2 regions of the Streptomyces sp. SLBN-8D4 genome follow, and region 2 is predicted to be linked to the other one. Evidence: riboswitches for the same ligand, from Rfam matches in the RefSeq annotation. Region 2 holds a riboswitch; the other holds the start of a gene.
The links. A riboswitch is a leader RNA that binds a small molecule or an ion and turns the genes downstream of it on or off. The one in region 2 is predicted to bind glycine.

Region 1 (5,552 bases), 5.0 Mb from region 2:
ATCTCGTGCCGCGCTTCGGGTTCTACAAGGCGATCAGCGAGCAGGTGATGGCGCTGCTGCGAGAGCTGTCGCCGCTCGTGGAGCCGCTGAGCCTGGACGAGGCGTTCGTGGATCTGGAGGCCGGGGGAGCGGCCTGGGACGAGGCGTCGGCGCGGCTGGTCGGGACGAAGCTGCGGGCCGACATACGGGCCTTCACGGGGCTCACGGGGTCGGTGGGGCTGGCCGCGTCCAAGATGCTCGCGAAGATCGCCTCCGAGCAGGCCAAGCCGGACGGGCTGGTGGTGATCGAGCCCGGCACCGAGCGGGCGCTGCTCGGGCCGTTGTCGGTGCGGACCCTGCCGGGGGTGGGGCCGGCGACGGGGGACCATCTGCGGCGGGCCGGGATCCATACCGTCGACGAGATCGTCGAGGCCGGGGAGGACGAGCTCGTACGGCTGCTCGGGAAGGCGCACGGGCACGGGCTGTACGCCATGGCGCTGGCGCGGGACGAGCGGGCCGTGGTGGCGGAGCGGGAGGCCAAGTCGGTGTCGGTGGAGGACACGTACGACGTGGACATCCATGACCGGGTTCGGGTGGGGCTCGAAGTGCAGCGGTTGGCGGACCGGTGTGTGCGCAGGTTGAGGGGGGCCGGGTTGTCGGGGCGGACCATCGTGTTGAAAGTGCGGCGGTACGACTTCTCGACGTTGACGCGGTCCGAGACCCTGCGGGGGCCCACGGACGATCCCGCGGTGGTGCGGGAGGCCGCCCTGCGTTTGCTGGAGGGCGTCGACTCGACGGGGGGCGTGCGGTTGCTGGGGGTGGGGGTGTCCGGGCTTGCCGACTTCACGCAGGAGGACCTGTTCGCGCAGGCTGCGGGGGAGAGGTTGGACCATGCCGTCGAGGAGGTGGCTGACGACGTCCCTGCCGAGGAGCGGGACGTGGTGGTCGAGCGGCGGTGGGTTGCCGGGCATGACGTCCGGCACGCCGAGTACGGGCACGGGTGGGTGCAGGGGAGCGGGCTGGGGCGGGTGACCGTGCGGTTCGAGACGCCGGATTCGGAGCCGGGGCGGGTGCGGACGTTTCTTGTCGATGACCCTGCGCTGGAGTCGGCCGAGCCGTTGCCGTTGGTTGAGGTGATGGGTGCCCGTCCGTGCCCTCCGTGACGGGCTCGTCGTCGGGTGCGGGTGGCTCCGCCAGGCCGGGCTGGGGCGGGTGCGGGGGGCAGGGTGCTTGTCGGAATCGGGGTGGAGCAGCGGGGCATGGGAAGCGTCCGGGTGGACCGGCCGGCGGGGTCGGGGCGGGTGTCGGCTGAGCACGGACAGCGAGTTGGGCGCGCCCTGGTGTCGGTCGGGCGGGATCTCGGTCTGGTGTGGGGCGGGTGCTGCTGGATTGCGGTGGGTCGGAGGCGGGTGGTTCGGGGCGGCGCTCACGGCCGGCCTGGCGTCGGTCCTGCAGGGCCTTCGTCGGTACCGCTCGGCTGCGGGGGCTGGGCCGGGGCCCACCGCCCGCCTCGCGGGGCTGGGCGTCCGGCAGGGGCTGGGCAGGGGGCGAGGCGGCCTCGGGGCGGGGAGAGCGCGGTGGTCAGGCCTCCACGTCCTCCGTGCCCGCCAGTTTGCCGAAGTCCCGGTCCGGGAGTGCCGGTGGTGTGGCCAGGTCGAGTCCGTAGTGGTGGTAGAGCTGGAGTTCCTGGTCGGGGGAGAGGTGGCGGCCCACGCCGAAGTCGGGGGCGTCCTTGATGAGGGTGCGGTCGAAGGGGACGTGCAGGGAGCCGTCGACCAGTTCGCTCGGCTCCAGGGGGACGAAGGCGTCCCGGGTGAAGAGGCCGGTGCGTATGGCGGCCCATTCCGGCACGCCCGTCGCGTCGTCGAGGTAGACCTCGTCAACGGTGCCGATCTTGGTGCCGTTGCGGTCGAACGCCTTGCGGCCGATCAGGTTGCGCGGATCGATGTCGGTCTGCACGTGCCCTCCACTTGGTCGCAACTCATCCGAAGCGGTCGTAAGCACTACGAAAGAGCACATCGGGGTGTGCGGCCACTCGAAGACCCGTGCGGTGGCCTCGCTGGTAGGCTTGCGAGCGGCTGCTGACCCCGCGCGGGAGAGTCCTCCGGACACCATCGGAGGCGCCGAAGGAGCAAATCCTCCCCGGAATCTCTCAGGCTCACGTACCGCACGGACGAGGTCACTCTGGAAAGCAGGGCGGGTGTCGACGGCTTCCGCTCTCACCGACGGTGAAAGCCGGCGGCCTTCGGGCGGCCGGTGAAGCTCTCAGGTCGAGATGACAGAGGGGGAGGCCGTCGGGGTACCCGCGCCGGGGTACCCCTCGAAGGTCGCGTCAGACCAGGAGGCCTCCGCAATGACCGCCCACCGCATTCCGCTCGCAGAGCTCGAGCAGGGGATCCCGTTCGAGCAGCGTCACATCGGTCCGGATCATGAAGCCCGGGCCAAGATGCTCGCCCAGGTCGGCTACGGCTCGCTCGACGAGCTGACCGCCGCCGCGGTACCCGACGTGATCAAGAACGCCGATGCGCTGGAACTGCCCCGTGCGCGCACCGAGGCCGAGGTGCTGGCCGAGCTGCGGTCGCTGGCCGACCGCAACCAGGTGCTCGACTCCATGATCGGACTCGGGTACTACGGCACCTTCACTCCGCCCGTCATCCTGCGCAACGTCATGGAGAACCCGGCCTGGTACACGGCCTACACGCCGTATCAGCCGGAGATCTCGCAGGGACGGCTCGAGGCTCTGCTCAACTTCCAGACCATGGTCGCCGAGCTCACCGGGCTGCCGACCTCCGGTGCCTCGCTGCTCGACGAGGGAACCGCGGCGGCCGAGGCCATGGCACTGTCCCGCCGCATGGGGAAGAACAAGAAGGGGCTCTTCCTCGTCGACGCCGACGTGCTGCCGCAGACCATCGCCGTGATCGAGACCCGTGCCGAACCGACCGGCCTGGAGGTCGTGGTCGCCGACCTCAGCGACGGGATCCCGGCCGAGATCGCCGGGCGTGAGATCAACGGCGTGCTGGTCCAGTACCCCGGCGCCTCCGGAGTCGTACGGGACATCAAGCCGCTCATCGACCAGGCTCACGAGCTCGGCGCTCTCGTGACCGTCGCCGCCGATCTGCTCGCGCTGACCCTGCTGAAGTCGCCGGGTGAGCTCGGGGCGGACATCGCGGTCGGTACCACGCAGCGGTTCGGTGTGCCGATGGGCTTCGGCGGCCCGCACGCCGGATACATGGCCGTACAGGAGAAGTTCGCCAGGAGCCTGCCCGGGCGGCTCGTGGGCGTGTCCGTGGACGCCGACGGCGACAAGGCCTACCGGCTGGCGCTGCAGACGCGTGAGCAGCACATCCGCCGGGAGAAGGCGACCAGCAACATCTGCACCGCGCAGGTGCTGCTCGCGGTCATGGCCGGGATGTACGCCGTCTACCACGGGTCCGACGGGTTGAAGGGCATCGCGCGGCGGACGCACCGGTACGCGAACGTCCTCGCCGCGGGGCTGACGGCCGGTGGGGTCGAGGTCGTGCACGGGTCCTACTTCGACACGCTGACCGTGCGGGTGCCGGCCAGGGCCGCCGAGATCGTCTCCGCGGCGCGCCGGAACGGCGTCAACCTGCACCTCGTCGACGCCGACCACGTGTCCCTCGCGTGCGACGAGACCACCGCGCGGGCCCAGGTGGGTGCCGTGTGGAACGCGTTCGGGGTCGAGGCCGACATCGAGGCGCTGGACGCGGCCACCGAGGAGGCGCTGCCGGACGCTCTGCTGCGGGGCGACGACTTCCTCACCCACCCCGTCTTCCACCAGTACCGCTCCGAGACCGCGATGCTGCGCTACCTGCGCAGGCTCGCCGACCGCGACTACGCGCTCGACCGCGGCATGATCCCGCTGGGCTCCTGCACCATGAAGCTCAACGCGACCACGGAGATGGAGCCGGTCACCTGGCCCGAGTTCGGGCAGCTGCACCCCTTCGCGCCCGCCGAGCAGGCGCAGGGGTATCTGACACTGATCCGCGAGCTGGAGGAGCAGCTCGCCGAGGTCACCGGGTACGACAAGGTGTCCCTGCAGCCGAACGCGGGCTCGCAGGGCGAGCTGGCCGGGCTGCTCGCCGTGCGCGGGTATCACCGGGCCAACGGGGACGACCAGCGGACCGTGTGTCTGATTCCGTCGTCCGCGCACGGGACCAATGCCGCCAGCGCCGTGATGGCGGGCATGAAGGTCGTCGTCGTGAAGACCGCCGGGGACGGCGAGATCGACGTCGAGGACCTGCGGGCCAAGATCGAGCAGCACCGCGACGAGCTGTCCGTGCTGATGATCACCTACCCCTCGACGCACGGCGTGTTCGAGGAGCACGTCGCCGACATCTGCGCCCAGGTGCACGAGGCCGGCGGTCAGGTGTACGTCGACGGGGCGAACCTCAACGCCCTGGTGGGGCTGGCCAAGCCGGGGCACTTCGGCGGTGACGTCTCGCACCTGAACCTGCACAAGACCTTCTGCATCCCGCACGGCGGCGGTGGCCCGGGCGTCGGTCCGGTCGGCGTACGGGCGCACCTGGCGCCGTATCTGCCGAACCATCCGATGCAGCCCGAGGCCGGCCCGGAGACCGGCGTGGGGCCCGTCTCGGCCGCTCCCTGGGGCTCCGCGGGGATCCTGCCGATCTCGTGGGCGTACGTCCGGCTCATGGGCGGTGAGGGGCTCAAGCGGGCCACGCAGGTGGCGGTGCTCTCCGCCAACTACATCGCCAAGCGGCTTGAGCCGCACTACCCCGTGCTCTACACCGGTCCCGGCGGACTGGTGGCGCACGAGTGCATCATCGATCTGCGGCCGCTGACCAAGGCGACCGGGGTGAGCGTCGACGACGTGGCCAAGCGGCTCATCGACTACGGCTTCCACGCGCCGACCATGTCGTTCCCGGTGGCCGGGACACTGATGATCGAGCCGACGGAGTCCGAGGACCTGACCGAGCTCGACCGGTTCTGCGAGGCGATGATCGCCATTCGCGGGGAGATCGAGAAGGTCGGGGCAGGGGAGTGGGACGCGGACGACAACCCGCTGCGGAACGCTCCGCACACCGCCGGTGCGCTGGGCGGTGCGTGGGAGCACGCGTACACGCGCGAGGAGGCCGTGTTCCCGGCCGGGGTGTCGGTGGCGGACAAGTACTGGCCGCCGGTACGACGGATCGACCAGGCGTTCGGTGACCGGAACCTGGTGTGTTCGTGCCCGCCGCTGGACGCGTACGACGACTGACCTGACGTGAAGAGGGCCCCGTCTCGGACGGGGCCCTTCTTCTTTGCGCCGGGGACTGTTCGCTCGGGGGAATGTGCCGCCGGCTGCGTGGATCAGGCGGTGTGGACCCGGGGACGGCGGGCGCGGTCGGGTTCCGCCTCGCGGAGGACCTCTCGGGTGACGGGGGCGACTTCGCCCTGACCGAAGAGGAAGAACCGCAGGAAGTTGCGGAAGGGGTTGCCCTCGGTCCATTCGAAGTACATGTGGGGGATGCAGCCGGTGAGGTCGCGCACATGCAGGAGGAGGGCGGCCAGGGCGTTCGGGATGGAGGAGGACTCCAGGGTCAGGACGCGGT
Region 2 (5,552 bases):
CTCGCGTTCGCCGAGCAGCTTCAGCACGCCCGCGGCCTTGATCTCCGCCACCCGGTCGTCCGCGTTCGCCACGTCCACCGTGCGCGGGGACGCCCCCTCCAGGCCGAGCAGCACCGCCTTCGGGGTGCCGTGGCCGTGGCCGGTCGCGCCCAGGGAGCCGTAGAGCTCGCAGCGGACCGAGGCGACGGCCGGCAGCAGGTCCTCGTTGCGCAGACGGCGGGCGAACATGCGGGCCGCGCGCATCGGGCCGACCGTGTGGGAGCTCGACGGGCCGATGCCGATCGAGAACAGGTCGAAGACCGAGATGGCCACGGGAACTCCTTCACAAAAGGTGGGGGCACACGTCGTCGGGTGCCCCCACCGCGGAACTACTTGTTCAGACCGGCGTACAGCGGGTGCTTGTCGGCGAGGGCCTTGACCCGAGCCTTCAGGCCTTCCACGTCGTACGACGGCTTCAGTGCCGCAGCGATCACGTCCGCGACCTCGGCGAAGTCCTCGGCCGTGAAGCCGCGGGTGGCCAGGGCGGGCGTGCCGATCCGCAGGCCCGACGTCACCATCGGCGGGCGCGGGTCGTTCGGCACGGCGTTGCGGTTGACCGTGATGCCGACCTCGTGGAGACGGTCCTCGGCCTGCCTGCCGTCCAGCTCGGACTCGCGCAGGTCGACGAGGATGAGGTGCACGTCGGTGCCGCCGGAGAGCACGTTGACCCCGGCCTCCCGGGCGTCATCGGCCGTCAGACGCTCGGCGAGGATGCGCGCACCGTCCACCGTACGCCGCTGGCGCTCCTTGAACTCCTCGGAGGCGGCGACCTTGAAGGACACCGCCTTCGCCGCGATCACGTGCTCCAGGGGACCGCCCTGGAAGCCCGGGAACACGGAGGAGTTCAGCTTCTTCGCGAACTCCTGCTTGGCGAGGATGATCCCGCCGCGCGGTCCGCCCAGCGTCTTGTGGGTGGTGGAGGTGACCACGTCCGCGTGCTCGACGGGGTTCGGGTGCAGCCCCGCGGCCACCAGGCCGGCGAAGTGCGCCATGTCGACCCACAGGTACGCCTCGACCTCGTCGGCGATCCGGCGGAACTCCGCGAAGTCCAGCTGCCGCGGGTAGGCGGACCAGCCCGCGATGATCACCTTCGGGCGGTGCTCCTTGGCGAGCTTCTCCAGTTCGGGCATGTCGACCAGACCGGTCTCCGGGTCCACGTGGTACGCGACCACGTCGAACTGCTTGCCGGAGAAGTTCAGCCGCATCCCGTGGGTCAGGTGACCGCCGTGGGCGAGGTCGAGACCGAGGATGGTGTCGCCCGGCTGGGCCAGCGCGAACAGGGCGGCCTGGTTCGCGGAGGCACCGGAGTGGGGCTGCACGTTGGCGTACTCGGCGCCAAAGAGCTCCTTGACCCGGTCGATCGCGATCTGCTCGGCCACGTCGACGTGCTCGCAGCCGCCGTAGTAGCGGCGGCCCGGGTAGCCCTCGGCGTACTTGTTGGTGAGGACCGAGCCCTGGGCCTCCATGACCGCGAGCGGAGCGAAGTTCTCCGAGGCGATCATCTCGAGGGTGGACTGCTGACGGTCCAGCTCGGCGTCGACCGCGGCGGCGATCTCCGGGTCGAGCTCGTGCAGGGGCGTGTTCAGTGCGGACATCGGGTGCGGACTCCTCAGCCGGCGGAAAAGGCGGTGTACTCGTCGGCGGAGAGCAGGTCGGCCGGCTCCTCGGCGACGCGCACCTTGAACAGCCAGCCGCCCTCGAAGGGGGCGGAGTTCACCAGTGCGGGGTCGCTGACGACGTCCTCGTTGACCTCGGTGACCTCACCGGAGACGGGGGAGTACAGGTCGGAGACCGACTTGGTCGACTCCAGCTCGCCGCAGGTCTCGCCCGCGGTCACCGTGTCACCGACCTCCGGGAGCTGTACGAAGACGACATCGCCGAGCGCGTTGGCCGCGTGCTCCGTGATGCCGACCGTCGAGACGCCGTCCTCGGCGCCCGACAGCCACTCGTGCTCCTTGCTGTAGCGCAGCTGCTGGGGGTTGCTCATGGCCTGAATTCTCCTGTACGCGGGGGAGTGCTGGTGAAGGGGGGACTGCGGAGGGCGTGCGTGAGCAGCGACTCTGTGCCCAGCATCGCCTACGGCGACTACTTCTGGCGCTTGTAGAACGGCAGCGCCACGACCTCGTACGGCTCGTGGCTGCCCCGGATGTCCACACCGACACCGGTCGTGCCGGGCGTCGCGTGCGCGGCGTCGACGTACGCCATCGCGATCGGCTTGCCCAGCGTGGGGGAGGGGGCGCCGGAGGTGACCTCGCCGATCACCTCGCCGCCCGCGACGACCGCGTACCCGGCGCGCGGGACACGACGCCCCTCGGCGACCAGACCGACGAGGACGCGCGGCGGAGCGGCGGCGGCGCGCTCAGCAGCCTGCTGGAGTGCCTCCCGCCCGACGAAGTCCCCGTCCTTCTCGAACTTCACGACCCGCCCGAGCCCGGCGTCGAAGGGGGTCAGCTCGCGGGAGAGCTCGTGCCCGTAGAGCGGCATGCCCGCCTCAAGGCGCAGCGTGTCCCGGCAGGACAGCCCGCACGGGACCAGGCCGACGCCCTCGCCCGCCTTGGTCAGGGCCTGCCACAGCTCGACCGCGTGCTCCGGCTTCACGAACAGCTCGAAGCCGTCCTCGCCGGTGTACCCGGTGCGCGCGATCAGCGCCGGAACTCCGGCGACCGTGCCCGGCAGACCGGCGTAGTACTTCAGGCCGTCGAGGTCCGCGTCGGTCAACGACGCGAGGATCCCGGGGGACTCCGGCCCCTGTACGGCGATCAGGGCGTACGCGTCCCGGTCGTCGCGCACCTCGGCGTCGAAGCCGGCCGCGCGCTCGGTCAGCGCGTCGAGGACGACCTGGGCGTTGGAGGCGTTGGCGACCACCATGAACTCGGTCTCGCCCAGCCGGTAGACGATCAGGTCGTCCAGGATGCCGCCGTCGGCCTGGCAGATCATGGTGTAGCGGGCCCGGCCGACGCCGACGGAGGCGATGTTGCCGACGAGGGCGAAGTTCAGCAGCTGCGCGGCCTGCGGTCCGGTCACGGTGATCTCGCCCATGTGGGAGAGGTCGAAGAGCCCGGCTTTCGTGCGTACCGCGTTGTGTTCGTCGCGCTCGGAGCCGTACCGCAGGGGCATGTCCCAGCCGGCGAAGTCGGTCATCGTCGCACCGAGCGAGCGGTGCAGGGCGTCGAGTGCGGTGAGACGGGGTTCAGGACTGCTCATCGGACGGTCGTCTCCAAGGATCCCAGGACATGGGTGTGACGGGCGAGGTATTCCTCCCCATCTGTCATCGGAACCTGAGAGGTTCGCCATGAAGAACATGGCTTGCACCGTGGGTGGGGCCGCGTCGAGTGGGCGGCCCGCTTTTCAGATGTGCCTCGCCCGCGCGGTAACGGGGCCTGAGAGATTCAAGGGAGGGACTTGCTCCTTCGGCGCCCGGGTACACGTACCCGGGACTCTCCCGCGCGGATTCAAGCGGCCGGTATGCAGTTGGCGCGGACATCATTGCACGCCCCGGACGCCGACGGCAGGGCCGCACTGGCCCCTTCCTTTTGTAACTGCCTTGTGGCGGTACGCGTACAGAAACACGAGAGATCATCCATTACCTTCTCTTTACGCTCGGTGGGGAGGGGAACCCCGACCCCGGAGGAGGACGATGACGGTGAACAGGACCACGGCGTACGCGACGACCTCGGCCCTCGCGCTGCCCGAGCAGCCCGCGGTCCCGGCCGTCGAGGGCCGCGGCGCCCGCCCGGTCGTCCGTGACCTGCGCGACCGCGCCGGCCACAGCCCGCACGCCCTGCTCTTCGGCCCCGGAGACCTCGTCGTCATCACCGGCCTGCCGGGCAGCGGCAAGTCCACGCTGATGAAGCGCGCGGTCACGGGCATCCGGGTCGACTCCCAGGACACCCGCGACCGCTGGGACGCCCGGCTGTCCCGCTTACTGCCGTACGCCGTCTACCGCCCCCTGGTCCGGCTCGCGCACTACGCCGGACTGCGCCGCGCCCTGCGCTCCGGCGAGGGAGTCGTGGTGCACGACTGCGGGACGCAGGCCTGGGTGCGGGGCTGGCTGGCCCGCGAGGCCCGGCGCCGGGGCGGCACCCTGCATCTGCTGCTGCTCGACGTCACGGCGGACACCGCGCTGGAGGGCCAGCGCGAGCGCGGCCGGGGGGTCTCGCGGTACGCCTTCCTGCGGCACCGGGGGGCCGCCGCCCGGCTGATCCGCTCCGTGGAGGGCGGCGATCTGCCCCAGGGCTGCGGCTCGGCGGTGCTGATCGACCGGGACGCGGCGGACGTCCTGCGGCGGATCGGGTTCCCGGGCTGAGTCGCGAACCGCCCGCACCCGCTAGCCTTTCAGCCACATCAGTGGTTCACAGCAGGCGGTCAGACAGATGGACTTCCCAGCGGATCTTCCCGCGGACTTCCCGGCACACTCGGCACACACCCATCCGCACGGCGGCTGGCCCGGCAACGAGCTGGAGGAGGTGCTCTCGGCCTCCCTCGGCATGCCCTCGGCGGGCGGCCGGATCATCGAGGTGCTCGGGCGCAGCTTCGTCTGGATCCCCCTGCCGAACGGCGGCGGCCCGCACAGCGGCCCCCTCGACCTGCCCACCCTGGAGATCGGGGGCCAGGCGTTCGTCCCGGTCTTCAGCTCCGAGGAGCAGTTCCGCCAGGTCGTCGGCAGCCATCTGTCGTACACCATCGCCCCGGCGGTCGAGTTCGCCCGCGGCCTGCCCCCGCACGTGGGCATCGCGGTGAACCCGGACGGCGTGGTCGGCGTCCCGCTGCCGCCCGCCGCCGTCGCCGACCTGTGCCGGGTGGGCCGGACCCCGCTGGACGGGCCCAACACCGGCGGCCGGGTCAAGCTCTACGAGCCGGACTGGCAGGACGACCCGGTCGACTTCCTGGCGGCCGCGTCCGCCGAGTTCGCGGCCACGGGCGTGGTCCTGACGGCCCGCCGCTGCCTGGCCGCCATCGAGACCGCCGACCCGGTCATGTTCGTGGGCGTGGAACTCTCCCAGTGGGAGGGCGACCTGCGCACCCTGCCGATGGACGCCCTCGGCCGGGCCCTGGGCACAACTCCGGTGAAGTGGCCGGTCAACCTGGTCCTGCTGGACGTGGCGGACGACCCGGTGGGCCACTGGATGCGAGGACAGGTACGGCCCTTCTACACGCAGGGGACGTAATGCGGGACGCGGGGCTGTGTCGATGTGCGGCTCCGCCGCGTGGGCGCGAGCAACCCCCACGAACCGCAGCCGCGATCCGACACCAGGACCCGAGCTCCTGGGCGCTTAAGCTGTGTCCATATCCGGGGCAACGAACAGGGAAGGGGCGGTCCAGGTGAGCGCCAGCGGCACGGGCACCGCGACCGGCACGGTCGAGCACATGCTGCGCCAGGTGACCCCCGGGCGCTACGACGCCTACGAGGCGCTGCTGCGCGCTCTCGCGACCCCGAACAACGGCCAGATCTGGATGCTCCTGTGGCACGGCCAGTCCGGCTCCCCGGACGCCCAGTACGGAAACATGGAGGT

Region 1: linked by a shared signal. The riboswitch ahead of gcvP (aminomethyl-transferring glycine dehydrogenase) and the one ahead of gcvT (glycine cleavage system aminomethyltransferase GcvT) in region 2 are both predicted to bind glycine.

What each region holds. Positions count from the first base shown of each region.
Region 1 covers NZ_JBMGQC010000001.1:8,122,408-8,127,959, forward strand. Annotated here, with positions in the region: gene RKD20_RS36935 (DNA polymerase IV) at 1-1,142, shown strand, start outside; gene RKD20_RS36940 (PRC-barrel domain-containing protein) at 1,561-1,938, opposite strand; glycine riboswitch at 2,062-2,157, shown strand; gene gcvP (aminomethyl-transferring glycine dehydrogenase) at 2,333-5,218, shown strand; gene RKD20_RS36950 (amino acid transporter) at 5,311-5,552, opposite strand, start outside.
Region 2 covers NZ_JBMGQC010000001.1:3,109,461-3,115,012, reverse strand. Annotated here, with positions in the region: gene RKD20_RS13605 (L-serine ammonia-lyase) at 1-312, opposite strand, end outside; gene glyA (serine hydroxymethyltransferase) at 369-1,634, opposite strand; gene gcvH (glycine cleavage system protein GcvH) at 1,649-2,026, opposite strand; gene gcvT (glycine cleavage system aminomethyltransferase GcvT) at 2,125-3,243, opposite strand; glycine riboswitch at 3,295-3,397, opposite strand; glycine riboswitch at 3,398-3,494, opposite strand; gene RKD20_RS13585 (AAA family ATPase) at 3,677-4,345, shown strand; gene RKD20_RS13580 (enhanced serine sensitivity protein SseB) at 4,413-5,207, shown strand; gene RKD20_RS13575 (enhanced serine sensitivity protein SseB C-terminal domain-containing protein) at 5,362-5,552, shown strand, end outside.